DNA from 2 places in the Staphylococcus sp. GW823-FHT05F06 genome. Region 2 is predicted to be linked to the other one. Evidence: a T-box and tRNA genes for the amino acid it is inferred to sense, from the RefSeq annotation. Region 2 holds a T-box; the other holds one or more tRNA genes.
What was found. A T-box is a leader RNA that pairs with one kind of tRNA and senses whether it is charged. The one in region 2 lies ahead of serS (serine--tRNA ligase), so its partner is inferred to be a tRNA-Ser.
Positions count from the first base shown of each region.

Region 1: it encodes a tRNA-Ser, which carries the amino acid that the T-box ahead of serS (serine--tRNA ligase) is inferred to sense. The anticodon was not compared.

Region 1 is NZ_JBXAHW010000003.1:169,098-178,324, forward strand. It holds gene gltC (glutamate biosynthesis transcriptional regulator GltC) at 1-185, opposite strand, end outside; gene gltB (glutamate synthase large subunit) at 377-4,873, shown strand; gene AC1Q7N_RS03595 (glutamate synthase subunit beta) at 4,891-6,354, shown strand; tRNA gene AC1Q7N_RS03600 (tRNA-Ser) at 6,417-6,509, shown strand; gene AC1Q7N_RS03605 (LysR family transcriptional regulator) at 6,587-7,408, opposite strand; gene AC1Q7N_RS03610 (YeiH family protein) at 7,523-8,518, shown strand; partial or broken gene AC1Q7N_RS03615 (trehalose operon repressor) at 8,708-8,928, shown strand; RNA gene ffs (signal recognition particle sRNA large type) at 9,036-9,227, shown strand, end outside.
Region 2 is NZ_JBXAHW010000003.1:42,948-52,174, forward strand. It holds gene AC1Q7N_RS02970 (AzlC family ABC transporter permease) at 1-53, opposite strand, end outside; gene sph (sphingomyelin phosphodiesterase) at 438-1,421, shown strand; gene serS (serine--tRNA ligase) at 1,952-3,238, opposite strand; T-box leader at 3,326-3,541, opposite strand; gene AC1Q7N_RS02985 (NAD(P)H-hydrate dehydratase) at 4,084-4,899, shown strand; gene gyrA (DNA gyrase subunit A) at 5,292-7,973, opposite strand; gene gyrB (DNA topoisomerase (ATP-hydrolyzing) subunit B) at 8,010-9,227, opposite strand, start outside.

The DNA.
Region 1 (9,227 bases), 130 kb from region 2:
CTACCTTCAACAGTTAATATGATATTTCTCCCACTTCTTTTAAATAATGTCACCCCCAATTCTTTTTCGAGTTGAGTGATTTGACGACTAATCGCAGACTGTGCAATGTTTAGTTCTAATGCCGCATCTGAAATATGCTCTCGACGTGCAACCTCTACAAAGTATCTAAGTTGTTTTATATCCATAGTTGATTTCCCTCCATTCAATAAAATAAATACTGTCTTATTTTAAACCTAGTATATCAGTATTTTTTACAATCGTTCTAATAATTAGATGAATTTAATCTAATTTATATATTGAACAGATAAATAAATTACATTATAGTAATTACTATCAAACAAAATTGTCAGAAAATTCTAATAAGGGAGTGTGCATCATGTACAATGAGAAATTAAAAAAGGGACTATACGATTATCGTGAAGAGCATGATGCGTGTGGTATTGGATTTTATGCCAATATGGATAATAAAAGATCTCACGATATTATAGAAAAATCTTTAGAAATGTTAAGACGGTTAGATCATCGTGGTGGAGTAGGTGCCGATGGTATTACTGGTGATGGTGCAGGAATTATGACGGAGATACCATACCAATTGTTCGAACAATTAACAGAATTCAAAGTTCCCGGCGAAGGATATTATGCCGTGGGATTATTTTTTTCTAAAGAGAAAGTTAGAGATTCAATTCACGAAGAGATGTTTAATCAATATTTTGAAAGTGAAGGTTTTAAAGTCATTGGATATAGAGATGTGCCAGTAGATACTCGCGCTATTGCTCAACATGTTGCAGATACTATGCCTTATATTCAACAAGTATTTGTTGACATCACAGGTGTAAAAGAAGTTGAAAAACGATTGTTTTTAGCAAGAAAGCAAATTGAAAAATATAGTGAAACACAATCCATAGATTTATATTTTACAAGTCTCTCTCATAGAACGATTGTTTATAAAGGTTGGTTACGTTCGGATCAAATTAAAGGCTTATATTTAGACCTACAAAATGAGGCATATCAATCAAAATTAGGACTTGTACACTCCCGCTTTAGTACTAATACATTTCCAAGTTGGAAACGTGCACATCCCAATCGCATGCTTATGCACAATGGTGAAATTAATACCATTAAGGGTAACGTAAACTGGATGCGAGCACGCCAAAATAAACTAGTTGAAACATTATTTGAAGATGAGAAAGATAAGGTGCATTTTATTGTTGATGAAGATGGTAGTGACTCATCAATAGTTGATAATGCGTTAGAGTTCTTATCATTAGCAATGGAGCCTGAAAAAGCAGCGATGTTATTAATTCCAGAGCCATGGTTATACAATGAATCTAACGATAAAAAAGTTCGCTCTTTCTATGAATTTTATAGTTATTTAATGGAGCCATGGGATGGACCAACTATGATTTCCTTTTGCAATGGAGATAAGATAGGTGCATTGACTGATAGAAATGGATTAAGACCTGGGCGTTATACAATAACTAAAGACAATTTTATTGTTTTTTCTTCCGAAGTAGGTGTCATTGATGTTCCAGAAGAAAATGTAGCATTTAAAGGACAACTTAATCCTGGAAAGTTATTACTTGTAGACTTTTTGCAAAATAAGGTTGTAGAAAATAATGAGCTAAAAACTAATATTGCTAATGAGTTGCCCTACGAACAATGGCTAAAAGATTATAAAAATAAAAATGATTTAGATAATATTTATTACCAATCTTCCGACTGGGATGATCAAACACTCTTCCGCTTACAGAAACAATTTGCTTACACTAAAGAAGATATCAATAAATATATGACAGATTTAGTCATCAATAAAAAAGATCCCATCGGAGCGATGGGATATGATGCACCTATTGCAGTTCTTAATGATAAGCCTGAGTCACTATTTAATTATTTTAAACAATTATTTGCACAAGTTACCAATCCACCCATCGATGCTTATCGAGAAAAGATTGTAACTAGTGAACTTTCATATTTAGGTTCAGAAGGGAACCTCTTATGTCCTGATGAATCAGTTTTAGAAAGAATTCAATTAAAAAAACCAGTTTTAAATGAAGCGCAATTATCATCAATCGATCATTCGTATTTTAATGTAACGTATTTATCTACACTTTATACAGGTGATTTGGAAAGTAGCTTAAATGAACTAGGGAACCGAGCAATACAGGCTGTACATGAAGGTGCGAAAATTTTGGTGTTAGACGATACGTCTTTAACTCACGAAAATAGTTATGCAATGCCAATTTTATTAGCGTTAAGTCACGTGCATCAATTATTAATTCGAGAAGGATTAAGAATGGAGACCAGCCTCATTGCGCAGTCCGGTGAAACACGAGAAGTTCATCACGTTGCATGTTTACTTGGTTATGGTGCAAACGCTGTAGTTCCATATTTAGCGCAACGAACGATTGAACAATTAACGCGTCAAGGTCAACTTTCAGGAACTGTCGCTGAAAATGTTGCTACGTATACCAATGTATTGTCAGAAGGCGTTATTAAAGTGATGGCTAAAATGGGCATTTCTACTGTACAAAGTTATCAAGGAGCACAGATATTTGAAGCGGTAGGTTTATCGAATAGCGTCATTGAAAAATATTTTACAGGTACACAGTCAAAATTATCTGGTATAAGTATTGAACAAATAGACAAAGAGAATAAAGCGAGACAAAGTGATGATTCTGATTATCTTGAATCCGGAAGTGTATTTCAATGGAGACAGCAAGGTCAGCATCATGCATTTAATCCTCGTACGATTTTTTTATTGCAGCATGCATGTAGAGAAAATGATTACGAGTTATTTAAAAAATTCTCCAAAACTGTAAATTTAAAACGTACGGATCATATTAGACATTTATTAGAATTCAAGACACGCCAATCTATTGATATTAGTCGTGTTGAACCAGCAAGTGAAATCGTAAAACGTTTTAATACAGGAGCAATGAGTTACGGCTCTATCTCAGCAGAGGCACATGAGACGTTGGCTCAAGCTATGAATCAAATTGGAGGTAAAAGTAATAGTGGAGAAGGTGGAGAAGATTCTTCACGTTACGAAATTCAAAAGGATGGAAGTAATAAGATAAGTGCGATTAAGCAAGTTGCATCAGGTCGTTTTGGGGTGACGAGTGATTACTTGCAACATGCAAAAGAAATTCAAATTAAAGTCGCACAAGGCGCTAAACCAGGGGAAGGTGGACAACTACCAGGTTCAAAAGTATATCCATGGATTGCTGAGACTAGAGGTTCGACACCAGGTATAGGATTAATTTCACCACCACCACACCATGATATTTATTCAATTGAGGACTTAGCACAGCTCATTCATGATTTAAAAAATGCAAATAGAAGAGCTGATATTGCAGTTAAGCTTGTATCAAAAACTGGCGTTGGAACTATAGCTTCAGGGGTAGCTAAAGCTTTCGCCGATAAAATTGTTATAAGTGGTTATGATGGAGGTACAGGTGCATCGCCTAAAACAAGTATTCAACATGCAGGTTTGCCATGGGAGATAGGCCTTGCCGAAACACATCAAACACTTAAATTAAATGATTTGCGTAGTCGCGTAAAATTAGAAACGGATGGTAAGTTACTGACGGGTAAAGATGTAGCTTATGCTTGTGCGCTTGGTGCAGAAGAATTTGGTTTCGCAACAGCACCACTTGTTGTTTTGGGGTGTATTATGATGAGGGTTTGTCATAACGATACGTGTCCAGTAGGGGTTGCAACACAAAACAAAGATTTAAGAGCTTTGTTTAGAGGTAAGGCACAGCATGTAGTTAACTTTATGTATTTTATAGCTGAAGAATTACGTGAAATTTTGGCTTCACTTGGTTTAGAAACAGTAGAAGAGTTAGTAGGAAGAACAGATCTTCTTCAACGTTCGACGCAATTGAAACCAAATAGTAAAGCAGCTTCGCTTCAAATAGAACGTTTAATAGAACAATTTGACGGGGTTAATACGAAAGAGATATCACAAAACCATCATCTTGATGAAGGATTCGATTTGAATTATCTGTACCCAGACGCACGCTATAGTATTGAAAACGGGCACTCTTTTACCGGAAATTATGTTGTTAATAATGAACAGCGAGATGTAGGTGTAATTACAGGTAGTGCGATAGCTAAACAATATGGAGAAGAAGGATTACCTGAAGATACGATACTTGCTTACACTGAAGGTCATGCAGGTCAAAGCTTAGCTGCATATGCACCACGCGGATTAACAATCCATCATACCGGTGATGCTAATGACTACGTAGGTAAAGGATTGTCCGGTGGAACTGTCATCGTAAATGCTCCAAATAGTCAACGTGAAAATGAAATTATAGCAGGAAATGTAAACTTTTACGGGGCTTCTAGAGGTAAAGCGTTTATCAATGGTAAAGCTGGTGAGCGTTTCTGTATCAGAAATAGTGGTGCAGATGTTGTAGTAGAAGGTATTGGTGATCATGGACTTGAATATATGACAGGGGGACATGTCATTATCTTAGGAGATGTTGGAAAGAACTTTGGCCAAGGCATGAGCGGGGGCGTAAGTTATATTTTCCCTTCTGACGTGGAGAAATTTAAAAAGGTTAATGCGCTTGAAACTTTAGAATTCAGTAGCATACGTTTTGATGAGGAAAAATCTCTTATCAAAGACATGCTTGAAGCACATTTTAAGCATACACGTAGTAACAAAGCACGCCAATTACTTGACCAATTTGACAATATTGAAAAGTTAGCAATTAAAGTTATTCCGAAAGATTACAAATTAATGATGCAAAAAATTGATTTGAAAAAACGTCAAATGGAACGTGAAGATGAAGCAACACTGGCAGCGTTTTATGATGACAGAGAAACAATTGAACAAGAGCTACAGCCAGCAGTCATTTATTAAAGAAGTGAGGGATTATCATGGGCGAATTTAAAGGATTTATGAAATATGATAAACAGTCGCTATCAGAATTGTCTTTGGTAGACCGTCTTTCGAATCATGAAGCGTTTCAACAACGCTTCACTAAAGAAGATGCTTCGATTCAGGGTGCGCGCTGTATGGATTGTGGAACACCTTTTTGTCAAACTGGGCAATCTTATGGAAGAGAAACAATAGGATGCCCTATTGGTAATTATATACCTGAGTGGAACGACTTAGTCTATCATCAAGATTTTAAAGCTGCTTACGAAAGATTGAGAGAGACGAATAATTTTCCTGAATTTACAGGAAGAGTTTGTCCTGCACCATGTGAGCAATCATGTGTTATGAAAATTAATAGAGAATCCGTGGCGATTAAAGGTATTGAACGTACAATTATTGATGAAGCATATGAGAATGAGTGGGTTCATCCCGCATATCCTGAAGATCATAAAGACCAACGAGTTGCTATCGTAGGTAGTGGTCCAGCGGGACTTACAGCAGCTGAAGAATTAAACTTTAAAGGCTATAAAGTTACTGTTTATGAAAAGGCGCATGAACCAGGCGGCTTGCTAATGTATGGTATACCAAATATGAAACTAGATAAAGACGTAATACGTCGACGTGTATCACTTATGAAAGATGCTGGGGTTTTATTTAAAACAGGCGTTGAAATTGGCGTCGATGTGAGCCGTGAAACACTTGAAGAAAATTATGATGCTATTATTTTATGCACAGGTGCTCAAAATGCGAGAGATTTACCATTGGAAGGACGAATGGGCTCTGGTATTCATTTTGCAATGGACTATCTTACTGAACAAACACAGTATCTAAATGGTGAGATTGAAAGTTTGAGCATTACTGCTAAAGATAAGAATGTAATTATTATAGGTGCTGGTGATACTGGTGCAGACTGTGTAGCGACAGCATTACGTGAAAACTGTAAATCTATTGTTCAATTTAATAAATATACGAAACAGCCTGAAGAGATTACTTTTGAAAGTAATACTTCCTGGCCATTAGCAATGCCTGTTTTCAAAATGGATTATGCGCATAAGGAATATGAAGCTAAATTTGGTCAAGAACCAAGAGCCTATGGTGTACAAACAATGCGCTATGATGTTGACGAGTTAGGAAATGTTAAAGGCTTATATACACAAATATTAAAAGAAACGCCTGATGGCATGGTGATGGAAGATGGACCAGAACGATTTTGGCCGGCTGATTTAGTCTTATTATCTATAGGGTTTGTTGGTACTGAAACCACTGTTCCGCATGCGTTTGATATACACACCGAGCGTAATAAAATTGTAGCTAATGATACAAATTATCAAACTAATCACGCTAAAATATTTGCTGCAGGAGATGCAAGACGAGGTCAGAGTTTGGTTGTTTGGGCAATAAAAGAAGGTCGTGAAGTAGCACATTCTGTTGATCAATACTTAAGTAAAGAAGTTCTAGTGTAAACTCAAGAATAATTATATTGACTTTTAATTAAAGTCATTATATTATTGTTATTGTGTTAATTGGAGGAATACCCAAGTCCGGCTGAAGGGATCGGTCTTGAAAACCGACAGGGCCTTAACGGGCCGCGGGGGTTCGAATCCCTCTTCCTCCGCCATTAGAATTTAAATTCCAAGACTAATAGATACCGAAGAGGCTGGGACATAATTCCTAGCCTCAGATTTTTTATATACTCTACTTCATAATCATTTCAATGACAGCTCTAATATTTTCACCTATATATTTATCAACATGTTGAGCAAGGTAATAGTGACGTTTCACATTTAAAGTTGTTATCATTAATTTTTCATAATCTTCTGGATGAAGTGCTGATTTTGAAATAATTGCAAACCCATTTCCAGCCTCTACCATTTGTTTAATAATCTTAATATTGTTAATTTCTATCAAATATGGATTTAATTTCAACTCAGAAAGACCTACTTCCTGATAAAACCTTGTTCCAGACCCTTTTTCTCTAACGAAACATATATCCATTCTAGGTTGAATCGATTTTTTGTAAATATACACCATTTCGTCTTCCATTATTTCCTTACATTTTATTGCATTGTCTTGAATTTCCTTTTCTACAATACCTATATCTACTCTGTTGTGTTTAATATCATTTATAACAGAATCTGAATTATTAACACGTAAATGAATATGTAACTTAGGGTATTGTTGCATAAGACTGGTAAGCTGTTCTGATAATAAATATTCACCATATGTATAACTGCTTCCAATTGTTAAGGTGCCTGAGATGATTTCAGATTCCGATGTTAAGTTTTGCCATAATTCTTGTTCAATACTTTCCCGTTGCAATGCGTATTGTAATAGCTTTTCGCCATCTCTAGTTAGTTTTAAATATGGAGATTTAAATTCAAATATTTTAACATTATATTTTAATTCTAAACGTTTAATATCACGACTCACAGAAGGCTGCGAAGTATATAAATTTTCTGCTGCTCTAGTAAAACTTTCTGTTTTCATTACTTCAATTAATACCTTATACGGATCCATGCATCATTCTCCTTTAATTCTAATATAACATTTTTGATATATATACTATACTTATTATTTATTTAACGCTATAACAATAACGTGCTAAGATTTCATATCGAGGTGAAAGTACATATGAAATCAATAACGCAGGCTTCATTTATGAAAGGTAATATGTTTACATTTACGATTGCAATAATCAGTTATATATTAGCTAAATTTCCTATTTTACATACGATTGGGGCGTTAGCTATTGCCATCATTTTTGCGATGATATACCGCCAAGTCATAGGTTATCCTGAGCATATTCGCCCAGGTATTACGTTTGCATCGAAACGTTTATTAAAATTTGCGATTATCTTATATGGGTTAAAATTAAATATGGGAGATATTCTAGGTAAAGGTTGGAAATTACTACTTATTGATATTATCGTAATTATCTTTTCAATAAGTTTAACTTTACTTTTGAATCAAATTATTAAAGGAAATAAAGATATCTCTATACTACTTGGTATTGGTACAGGAGTATGTGGAGCTGCAGCTATTGCAGCTACAGCACCAATCTTAAAATCTAAAGAAAAAGACATTGCAATAAGTGTAGGTATTATTGCACTAGTTGGAACTATATTTGCACTTATTTATACAGCTATCGAGGCTATTTTTAACATACCTACTATAACTTATGGTGCTTGGACAGGTATCAGTCTACATGAAATCGCTCAAGTCGTTTTAGCAGCAGGTATTGGCGGGTCGGAGGCAATGACATTTGCTTTACTTGGAAAATTAGGCCGTGTGTTTTTACTTATTCCATTAAGTATTGTCTTGATTTTGTATATGCGTTATAAGTCACACTCAAGTCAAGTACAACAAAAAATCGATATTCCTTACTTTCTAATTGGATTTATTATAATGGCTTGTATCAATACATTTGTTCCTATTCCTTCATTACTTATGAATATTATAAATGTTATTACAACGTTATGTATGTTAATGGCGATGGTTGCTCTAGGATTGAATATCGTTTTAAAAGAAGTTATTTCAAAAGCACTTAAACCATTCATTGTGATCTGTATAACTTCAATTTGTCTGTCTGGTGTGACTCTCTTAGTTACGTCTATAATGTTTAAATAAGGTGACATGTTATATGTTTATATTTAAAATAAAAAAGAGGCTAGAAATTATGTCCTAGCTTTTATGTTGTATTTGTAATTTATATATATGAATAAATTTTCAATGTAACTCATTGTGCAGAAAATTTAAATGCTTTTGGAAATAAAGAATTAATGACCGTAGGAGAAATGTCTTCAACGACAATTAATCATTGAAAAGGATTTGAAATTAGATATAAGTTATTCAAGTAAGTCTATTACTTTTAAAACTTTTCCATCTTTTAACTACGGAATTTTTGGTGATCATTTTACACCTTTTACAGCTACTGTCAGAAGTACTGTTTTTTAAAAGTTACCAGATGTTTTCAATATACTATTTCAAAACATTTAGCCACAGAATTTAAGTTCAAAGAATTTTCAAGACGACGATAATTACATTTTAATGAGGTTCAAAAAATTGTCGTGTTTGTCTTTTAAGTGAAGAAGATTAAATTTTTACGCTTGCAAAGAGAGGCAGAATTATAGTAATATAGTTCTTACCGTGCTAGGTGGGGAGGTAGCGGTTCCCTGTACTCGAAATCCGCTTTATGCGAGACTTAATTCCTTTGTTGAGGGCGTATTTTTGTGAAGTCTGCCCGAAGCACGTAGTGTTTGAAGATTTCGGTCCTATGCAATATGAACCCATGAACCATGTCAGGTCCTGACGGAAGCAGCATTAAGTGGATTCTCAT
Region 2 (9,227 bases):
AGTAACGTGGGAATACACTCTTTCACACCTTGTTTAAACGTAAGGTGAGTCATATTATCAGCCCCAGTCTCTCCAATAAAATAATAAAATCAGTCTAATACACTTAATTATTTTATTCAATATATTTAAAGACCGGTATGTGTGCCGTCATACATACCGATGTCTAAAAAAGTGAATATGTAAAGGTTTTATTTTTTCAGAATTTTCTTTCTTATTTTTAGACCCTCTTTTTAACTTCTAGCTTTAAAATCAAAATGTTTACAACATTACTTTTAAAGTTTATCAAAAAATAATAGTTACTGAACTTTTGCAACTTTTTAAAACATCATTGATTTTTAATTTTTTATTAAAATTTTATTTAGAAATAGTAATTTCCAAAAGATACTTAATTTTGTTTGATATAATCACACCATCAAATGAAACGAGGTGTAACAATATTGAATTGGCAACGTAAATGTATACTAACTACTTTGTTGGTTTTAAGTAGTTTATTTTTAGTATTTTCGACTATCACATATGCGAGTGAACGTGATTTTAAAGACAGTCTTAAAATCACTACACATAACGTGTATTTCTTACCTACTGCTATCTACCCTAATTGGGGACAATCTCAGCGCGCTGATTTAATTTCAAAAGCAGATTACATTCAAAATCAAGATGTCGTGATTCTAAATGAATTATTTGATAAAAAAGCTTCAAAAAGATTGTTAACACGTCTACATTCACAGTACCCTTATCAAACACCTATCGTTGGTAAAGGTACAGAAGGTTGGCAAAATACTTCTGGTACTTATAGAAAAATTAAAAAAGTAAGTGGTGGCGTTGGTATTGTGAGTAAATGGCCTATCGTACAACAAGAACAACATATTTATAAAAAAGGTTGTGGGGCTGATATGGCAGGTAATAAAGGCTTTGCCTACATTAAAATTAATAAGAATGGCAAATACCACCATATTATCGGAACACATCTACAAGCTGAAGATCCAACATGCTTTAAAGGAAAAGATAAAGACATTAGACAGAGTCAAATGAGTGAAATTAAACAGTTTATCAAAGACAAGAATATCCCTAAAAATGAACCCGTCTATATCGGTGGTGACTTAAATGTCATTAAAGATTCAGATGAATATCAACAAATGGCAAATAACTTAAATGTTTCATTACCTACTCAATTCGATGGTAATGCATATAGTTGGGATACTAGCAGTAATAGTATTGCGAAATATAATTATCCTAAATTAGAACCTCAACACTTAGATTATATTTTATTAGATCATGACCATGCACAACCAAGCTCATGGCATAATGATACACATAGAGTGAAGTCACCAGAATGGTCCGTGAAATCTTGGGGAAAAACATACAAATACAATGATTACTCAGATCATTACCCACTCTCAGGCTATGCATCAAATGAATAGGACGATTGATACATTTAATTATTAAATTTTAATATTTAGAATAGGAGCTATATGAAACATTGGCATTATACTTCGAATTTCATATAGCTTCTTTATGATATTATTTTATGGTTATATAAAAATAAACGTTGTTTGACAAACTAAGTTAAATATTTTGAATATGAATGATAACGTTTAAAAAATCAATTTCCACTATTTTATATTTTTACAGGCGTTATCTAAAAGATAAATACTTGCTACTTCATGTACTATTTTCATGATTTTATAACTCAATCTATGACAATAAATATTCACTATTTTTTAGACATTCGTTTGTGTGACGTCAGACAACCGTATCTATAAAATCGCTTTTATACCAGTATTTTAAATCGTGAAAATCATTTTAAACTATTTTAGACATCCATCCCTAATTGAATATAAAAATACCAATTTCGCCTTTATATATTAAAAAACTGTCGATAAGTTTATAGAATCTTATCGACAGTTAAATAACTTTTTAATATTGTAATCATCTAGTTAAGTTTATATGATTATTTGATTGGTTTTTCAATTTTAGTTTTGCCACCCATAAATGGTACTAATGCTTCAGGAATTGTTAATGTACCATCTTCGTTTTGATAGTTTTCAACGATGGCTGCAAATGTACGACCTACTGCTAAACCACTACCATTTAATGTGTGTACTAATTCTGGTTTAGAAGCAGCATCACGTTTGAATCTGATATTTGCGCGACGTGCTTGGAAATCAGTACAGTTAGAGCAAGAACTGATTTCTTTATAATCATTGTAACTTGGTAACCAAACTTCTAGATCATATGTTTTACTAGCACTGAAACCAATATCGCCAGTACATAAGATAACACGACGGTATGGTAAACCTAATTCTTCAAGAATAGCTTCAGCATTTTGTGTCATTTCTTCTAAAGCATTCCAAGAATCTTCAGGTTGTACAATACGAACCATTTCAACTTTATCAAATTGATGTAAACGAATTAACCCTCTTGTATCTCTACCAGCTGATCCTGCTTCACTACGGAAACATGCAGTTTGAGCTGTAAATAATTCAGGTAGTACACCTGGTTGAATAATTTCATCTCTATAGAAGTTTGTTAAAGGTACTTCTGCAGTTGGAATCGTATATAAGCCTTCTTTTTCAACTTTAAATAAATCTTCTTCAAATTTAGGTAATTGACCTGTTCCAAACATCGTATCAGCATTCACTAATTGTGGTGTCATCATTTCAGTATAACCATGTTGCGTTGTATGTTTTGTCAACATGTAGTTCATTAAAGCACGTTCAAGTAATGCGCCATCTTTAGTTAAGTATACGAAACGAGCACCAGATACTTTAGCAGCACGTTCAAAGTCAGCCATTTTTAATTCTTCAACTAAATCCCAATGCGCTTTAGGTTCAAATTCAAAATCACGTGGCGTACCCCATTTTTTAACTTCAACGTTTTCTTCATCAGAAGCACCTTGAGGTACGTCTTCATTAATTAAGTTAGGAATACGAATTAAGATATCTCTAATTTTAGTATCTACTTCATTAAGTTGATTATCGATATCTTTAATTTCATCACCTAAATGACGCATCTCAGCAATGACGTCATCAGCGTCTTCTTTATTACGTTTCTTTTGAGCTATTTCTTCGCTCACTTTATTTCTTTTCGCCTTCATCTCTTCAGTTTTACTGATTAATTCACGGCGTTGTTCATCTAATTCTAAAACTTGGTCGACAACTTTAGGATCGTCGCCTCTTAATTCAATTTTGCTCTTCACTTTCTCAGGTTCATTTCTAAATAAACGAATGTCTAACATGTAACCTTCATCCTTTCCCAAATAAAATATATTCAATTTTATGGATGACTTCGTGTGATAAAACAATAAAAAAAGACCACATCCCAGACAAGGGACGTGGTCTACGCGTTGCCACCCTATTTAACAATTTCAAGTAAATTAAAACCATTTACCTCAAATTGCGCTTAACTAAAATAACGGTTATTACCGATTGTTCACATATAGTAGGTAGATTCACATGAATGTCGATTACTTGTTCTCACTTACCACAAGCTCTCTGAAATCGAACTATCTATGCTACTTGTCCTACGAACAATACTTTATTAACTTAATTTTAATATAGCAAAGTCATTATCATATTTCAAGTTATTTTAAATTTGCAACAATTACGTCATATTTAGATGTGCTTATATGCAACACTTTTTAAATCATTTGTGTCCCGCTTCTACAACTTGTTGAAACTGAATATCTTGTTCTGTGTAATAGTAGATACATTGTGACGATATACATACAATTTTTCTCGGATGAGCGGCGAGAGAATTTCAACATTATTATAATCAACTGCTTGTAATGTCACCTTACGTTCTATTTCCATTTAATATTTTTAATTAAATAAATAAAACTGCTACATTATGCTATCGGTCTACTAAAATAATGAATCATACATGACGATGTAAAAAGAGTTTCATTTAACTATTGACGAATGTCAGATACAGGTATAGTATTCTTAATTGTATTTAGAAGAGATGATTTAAAATCACATGTAAACAATTGTTTGAAATAAATAAAAAGATTCGTGAAATAAAAAGCAAACATAAGACTTGCAACATTTTAAGAAATAACATGTTATGGGAGGTTATGTCGTTATGAAAACGTTAGATTCTGTTAATATTCCTATAAGAAAAGACGAAACACATAAAGGTGACTATGGTAAAATTTTATTAATCGGTGGATCTGCTAATATGGGGGGCGCAATCATGCTTGCTGCACGCGCTTGCGTTTATAGTGGAAGTGGACTCATTACTGTAGCAACACATCCAAATAATCATGCTGCGCTACATTCTCGTTGTCCTGAGGCGATGGTTATAGATATTAATGATACTAAAATGCTTACAAAAATGATTGAAGCAACCGATAGTATCCTTATCGGTCCAGGTCTTGGAGTAGATTTCAAAGGTAACAATGCCATCACGTTTTTACTTCAAAATATACAACCTCATCAAAATTTAATTGTTGACGGAGATGCTATAACAATATTCAGTAAGTTGAAACCTCAAATTCCTACATGTCGTGTTATATTCACACCACATCAAAAGGAATGGGAGCGTTTGAGCGGTATACCTATTGAAGAACAAACTTATGAACGCAACCTTGAAGCGGTAGAACGTATTGGCGCGACAGTAGTATTAAAACAACATGGTACGGAAATCTATTTCTGCAATGATGATGTCTATAAATTACCTATTGGCACACCTGCTATGGCTACAGGTGGTATGGGCGATACACTTGCGGGCATGATTACAAGTTTCGTAGGCCAATTTGATAACTTTAAAGAAGCCGTTACAAGTGCAACTTACATGCATAGTTTTATCGGTGAAAAATTATCTGACACAATGTATGTTGTTCCACCTTCACGTCTGATAAGTGAAATTCCGTATGTGATGAAACAACTTGAAGGTTAACAGATATCAGAATTAATTACTGTGCTTATCAGTACTGGTAAATTGAGAAGGTACATTGTTGAGAGGGACAGTTACATTTTAGACACTCTCTATTGAAGGGGGTCTAAATGTATGAAAATGATTATTCATTTATCCTCGATGCATGGTGCTACAGAAGTCATAAAGGACAAATCAATTTAATATAAACAAGAAATTAAAAAATGCATGAGACATAGCTATGTCTCATGCATTTTAGCGTATTGGACGTCGATGACTGAGTTAGAAAATAACCTCATTACAACTCTAGTCCGACTTCCCTATATAAACTTTTGTTCATAAAATCTACAGATAGTTTAATTAAGAGTTACGGGCAGAACAACGAACCCTATGTTTCTGTCTTACTCCCTTTTTAATTATTCATCACTATCTTCTTCATTATCTGAAGCACTCTCGATATCTTCATTCACTCTATCCATAAAATCTTGTCTGATATCAATACGATCATCATTTTCAGGAGATTCTACAGATTCCATTTCTGCATCACCTTCTGTATGAATCGCATTGCCTGGTGTCTGATCATCCACTACCTCTTCTACATCTGCTGTTTCAGTAGTAGTAGATTGTTGCGCTTCATCTGCATTTTCCTCATTATCGTCTTCTTCGTTTACTTTAGCAACAGTAGAAACAAATTGACCATCTCCGAGTTTCATAAGGCGTACACCTTGTGCTGCACGTCCATTTTGAGAAATATCATGAACGTCAAGACGAATAATAACACCAGCGTTAGTTACAACCATTAAATCCTCTTCACCGGTTACAGTTGTGATACAAACGATGTTACCATTACGCTCGGTAATTGTCGCAGTTTTGATTCCTTTACCACCACGATTTGATAAACGATATTCGCTAACAGGTGTACGTTTACCGTAACCATTTTCAGTAACTACTAATACTTCATCTTCACTTTCTGAATCTGCAACATCAAGACCAACGACAGTATCCCCTTCACGTAGAGAAATACCTTTCACACCTGCTGCTGTACGGCCTAATGGGCGTAATGTAGATTCAGAAAATCTAATTAATGATGCATGTGCAGTTCCAATAAGAATATCTTCATTACCTGTTGTTAGACGTACTGCAATTAATTCATCATCTTCTTTAAAGTTAATTGCAATTTTACCGTTTTTGTTAATACGGGAGAAGTTACTTAATGATGAACGTTTAACGATACCTTGTTTTGTCGCGAATACGAGATAATCTTCTTCACTTTCAAGGTCTTTAACTGCAATCATCGTACTTATTGTTTCGTCATTTTCGAGTTCAATCGCATTAATAATAGGTATGCCTTTGGATTGACGTGACAACTCAGGAACTTCATAACCTTTGAGTTTATATACACGACCTTTATTCGTAAAGAACAGAACATGATCATGTGTACTCATTGTTACCAATTGACTAACGAAGTCCTCATCCAACGTGTTCATACCTTGTATGCCACGACCACCACGATTTTGAGAACGATATGTAGATACTGGTAAACGTTTAATATAGTTATTATGACTTAATGTAATAACAATTTGTTCTTCAGGGATTAAGTCTTCATCTTCAAGATCTTCTAGACCACCTAATTGAATTTCAGTGCGACGTTCATCGCCGAAACGTTCTTTAATTTCAGTCAATTCATCACGAACTAATTGTAATAGTACTTCTTCATCAGCTAAAATCTCTTCTAACTCTTTAATATATTCTAGAAGTTCATTATACTCAGATTCTATTTTATCTCTTTCTAATCCAGTTAAACGTCTTAAACGCATATCTAAAATTGCTTGAGCTTGACGTTCAGTTAGTTTAAAACGCTCTTGTAAACTTGCCATCGCAATTTTATCAGTGTCCGATTCACGAATTGTTGTGATAATTTCATCAATATGATCTAGTGCTATTCGTAAACCTTCTAGAATATGGGCACGGTCTCTTGCTTTTTTAAGATTATATTCAGTACGTCGTCTAACCACTGTTTTTTGGTGTTCTAAGTAATGGATAAGTGCTTCTTTTAAATTGATTAGTTTAGGTCTACCATTCACTAAAGCAATCATATTCACACCAAATGATGTTTGTAATGGAGTTTGTTTATATAAATTATTTAAAATAACACTCGCATTTGCATCTTTACGTACATCAATAACTACTCTTACACCTGTACGCAAACTTGTTTCATCACGTAAATCTGTAATACCGTCGATTTTCTTATCTCTAACTAACTCTGCGATTTTTTCAATCATACGCGCTTTATTGACTTGGAAAGGTATTTCCGTTACGACAATACGTTGACGGCCACCACCACGTTCTTCTATTTCAGCACGAGAACGCATTTGAATTGACCCACGACCTGTTTCATAAGCTCGACGAATACCACTTTTCCCTAGTACTAAACCGGCTGTAGGAAAATCAGGACCTTGGATGTCTTCCATCAGCTCATTAATTGTGATGTCTGGATTCTTACTTAAACTGAGCACACCATCAATAACTTCAGTTAAATTGTGGGGAGGAATATTTGTAGCCATACCTACGGCAATTCCTGCCGCACCATTTACTAGTAAGTTAGGGAAACGTGCAGGTAAGACTGACGGCTCTCTTTCATTACCATCATAGTTGTCAATAAAATCAATTGTGTCTTTGTTGATATCACGTAAAAGTTCTAATGTTATTTTAGTCATACGTGCTTCGGTATAACGCATTGCGGCTGCCCCGTCACCATCCATAGAGCCAAAGTTACCTTGACCATCTACAAGTGGATAACGATAACTAAAGTCTTGGGCCATTCTTACCATTGCTTCATAAATTGAAGAATCACCATGAGGGTGATATTTACCCATGACATCCCCGACTATACGTGCAGATTTCTTATAAGGTTTATCGGGCGTCATACCTTGTTCATTTAAACCATAAAGAATACGACGATGTACTGGCTTTAATCCGTCTCTAACATCAGGTAATGCACGAGAAACGATAACACTCATAGCATAGTCTAAGAATGATTCACGCATTTCACTGGTTATATTTCGTTCATTAATTCTTGATTGAGGTAATTCAGCCATCAAGAGATCCTCCTTCAAAAGTTCAGTTCATAGTGTCTAGAAATCTAGGTTGGCATAAACTGCATTGTCTTCGATAAATTGTCTGCGATTTTCTACTACATCGCCCATTAACATTTCAAATGTTTGGTCTGCATCAATTGCATCTTCAAGTCTCACTTGCAACATAGAGCGATGTTCAGGATTCATAGTCGTTTCCCATAATTGGTCTGCGTTCATTTCACCAAGACCTTTGTAACGTGCAATTGACCATTTTGGTGACGGGTTTAATTCTTGTTTCAACTTGTCTAGTTCTCTATCGTTAAATACATAATATTTTTGTTTTCCTTGTGTTAGTTTATATAAAGGCGGCTGAGCAATATAAACGTAGCCCGCTTCAATTAAAGGTCTCATGAAACGATAGAAGAATGTAAGTAATAACGTACGTATATGTGCACCATCAACATCGGCATCAGTCATGATTACGATTTTATGATAACGTGCTTTTGATATATCGAATTCTCCTCCAATACCCGTACCAAATGCAGTAATCATTTGACGAATTTCGTTATTGTTTAAGATACGATCTAAACGTGCTTTTTCCACATTCAAAATTTTACCTCTTAAAGGTAAAATGGCTTGTGTTCTTGAATCACGACCAGATTTAGTAGACCCCCCGGCAGAGTCACCTTCTACCAAGAAAATTTCACTTTCTTCAGGGTTCTTACTAGAACAATCTGCCAATTTACCTGGTAAGCTTGAAACGTCTAATGCTGATTTACGACGCGTAACTTCACGTGCTTTTTTGGCAGCCACACGTGCGCGTGAAGCCATAATACCCTTTTCAACAATAATGCGTCCTACAGATGGATTCTCATATAAGAAACGTTCAAAGTGTTCAGAAAATAATCTATCAACAACTTGACGTACTTCAGAGTTTCCTAATTTTGTTTTTGTTTGTCCTTCAAACTGAGGATCGCCATGTTTAATTGATACGACTGCTGTTAAACCTTCTCGTGTATCTTCACCTGAAAGTCTATCTTTATCCTCTTTAATAATCTTACTTTGCGTACCATAGCTATTTAAAACGCGTGTTAAAGCACGTTTAAAGCCATCTTCATGCGTACCACCCTCGTATGTATGAATATTATTCGCATACGTTAATAAGTTGGTTGCATATCCACTGTTATATTGAAGTGCAATTTCCACTTCAATATCGTCTTTAGACTGATGGATATATATAGGTTCATCGTGAAGAGGTTCTTTATTCTCATTTAA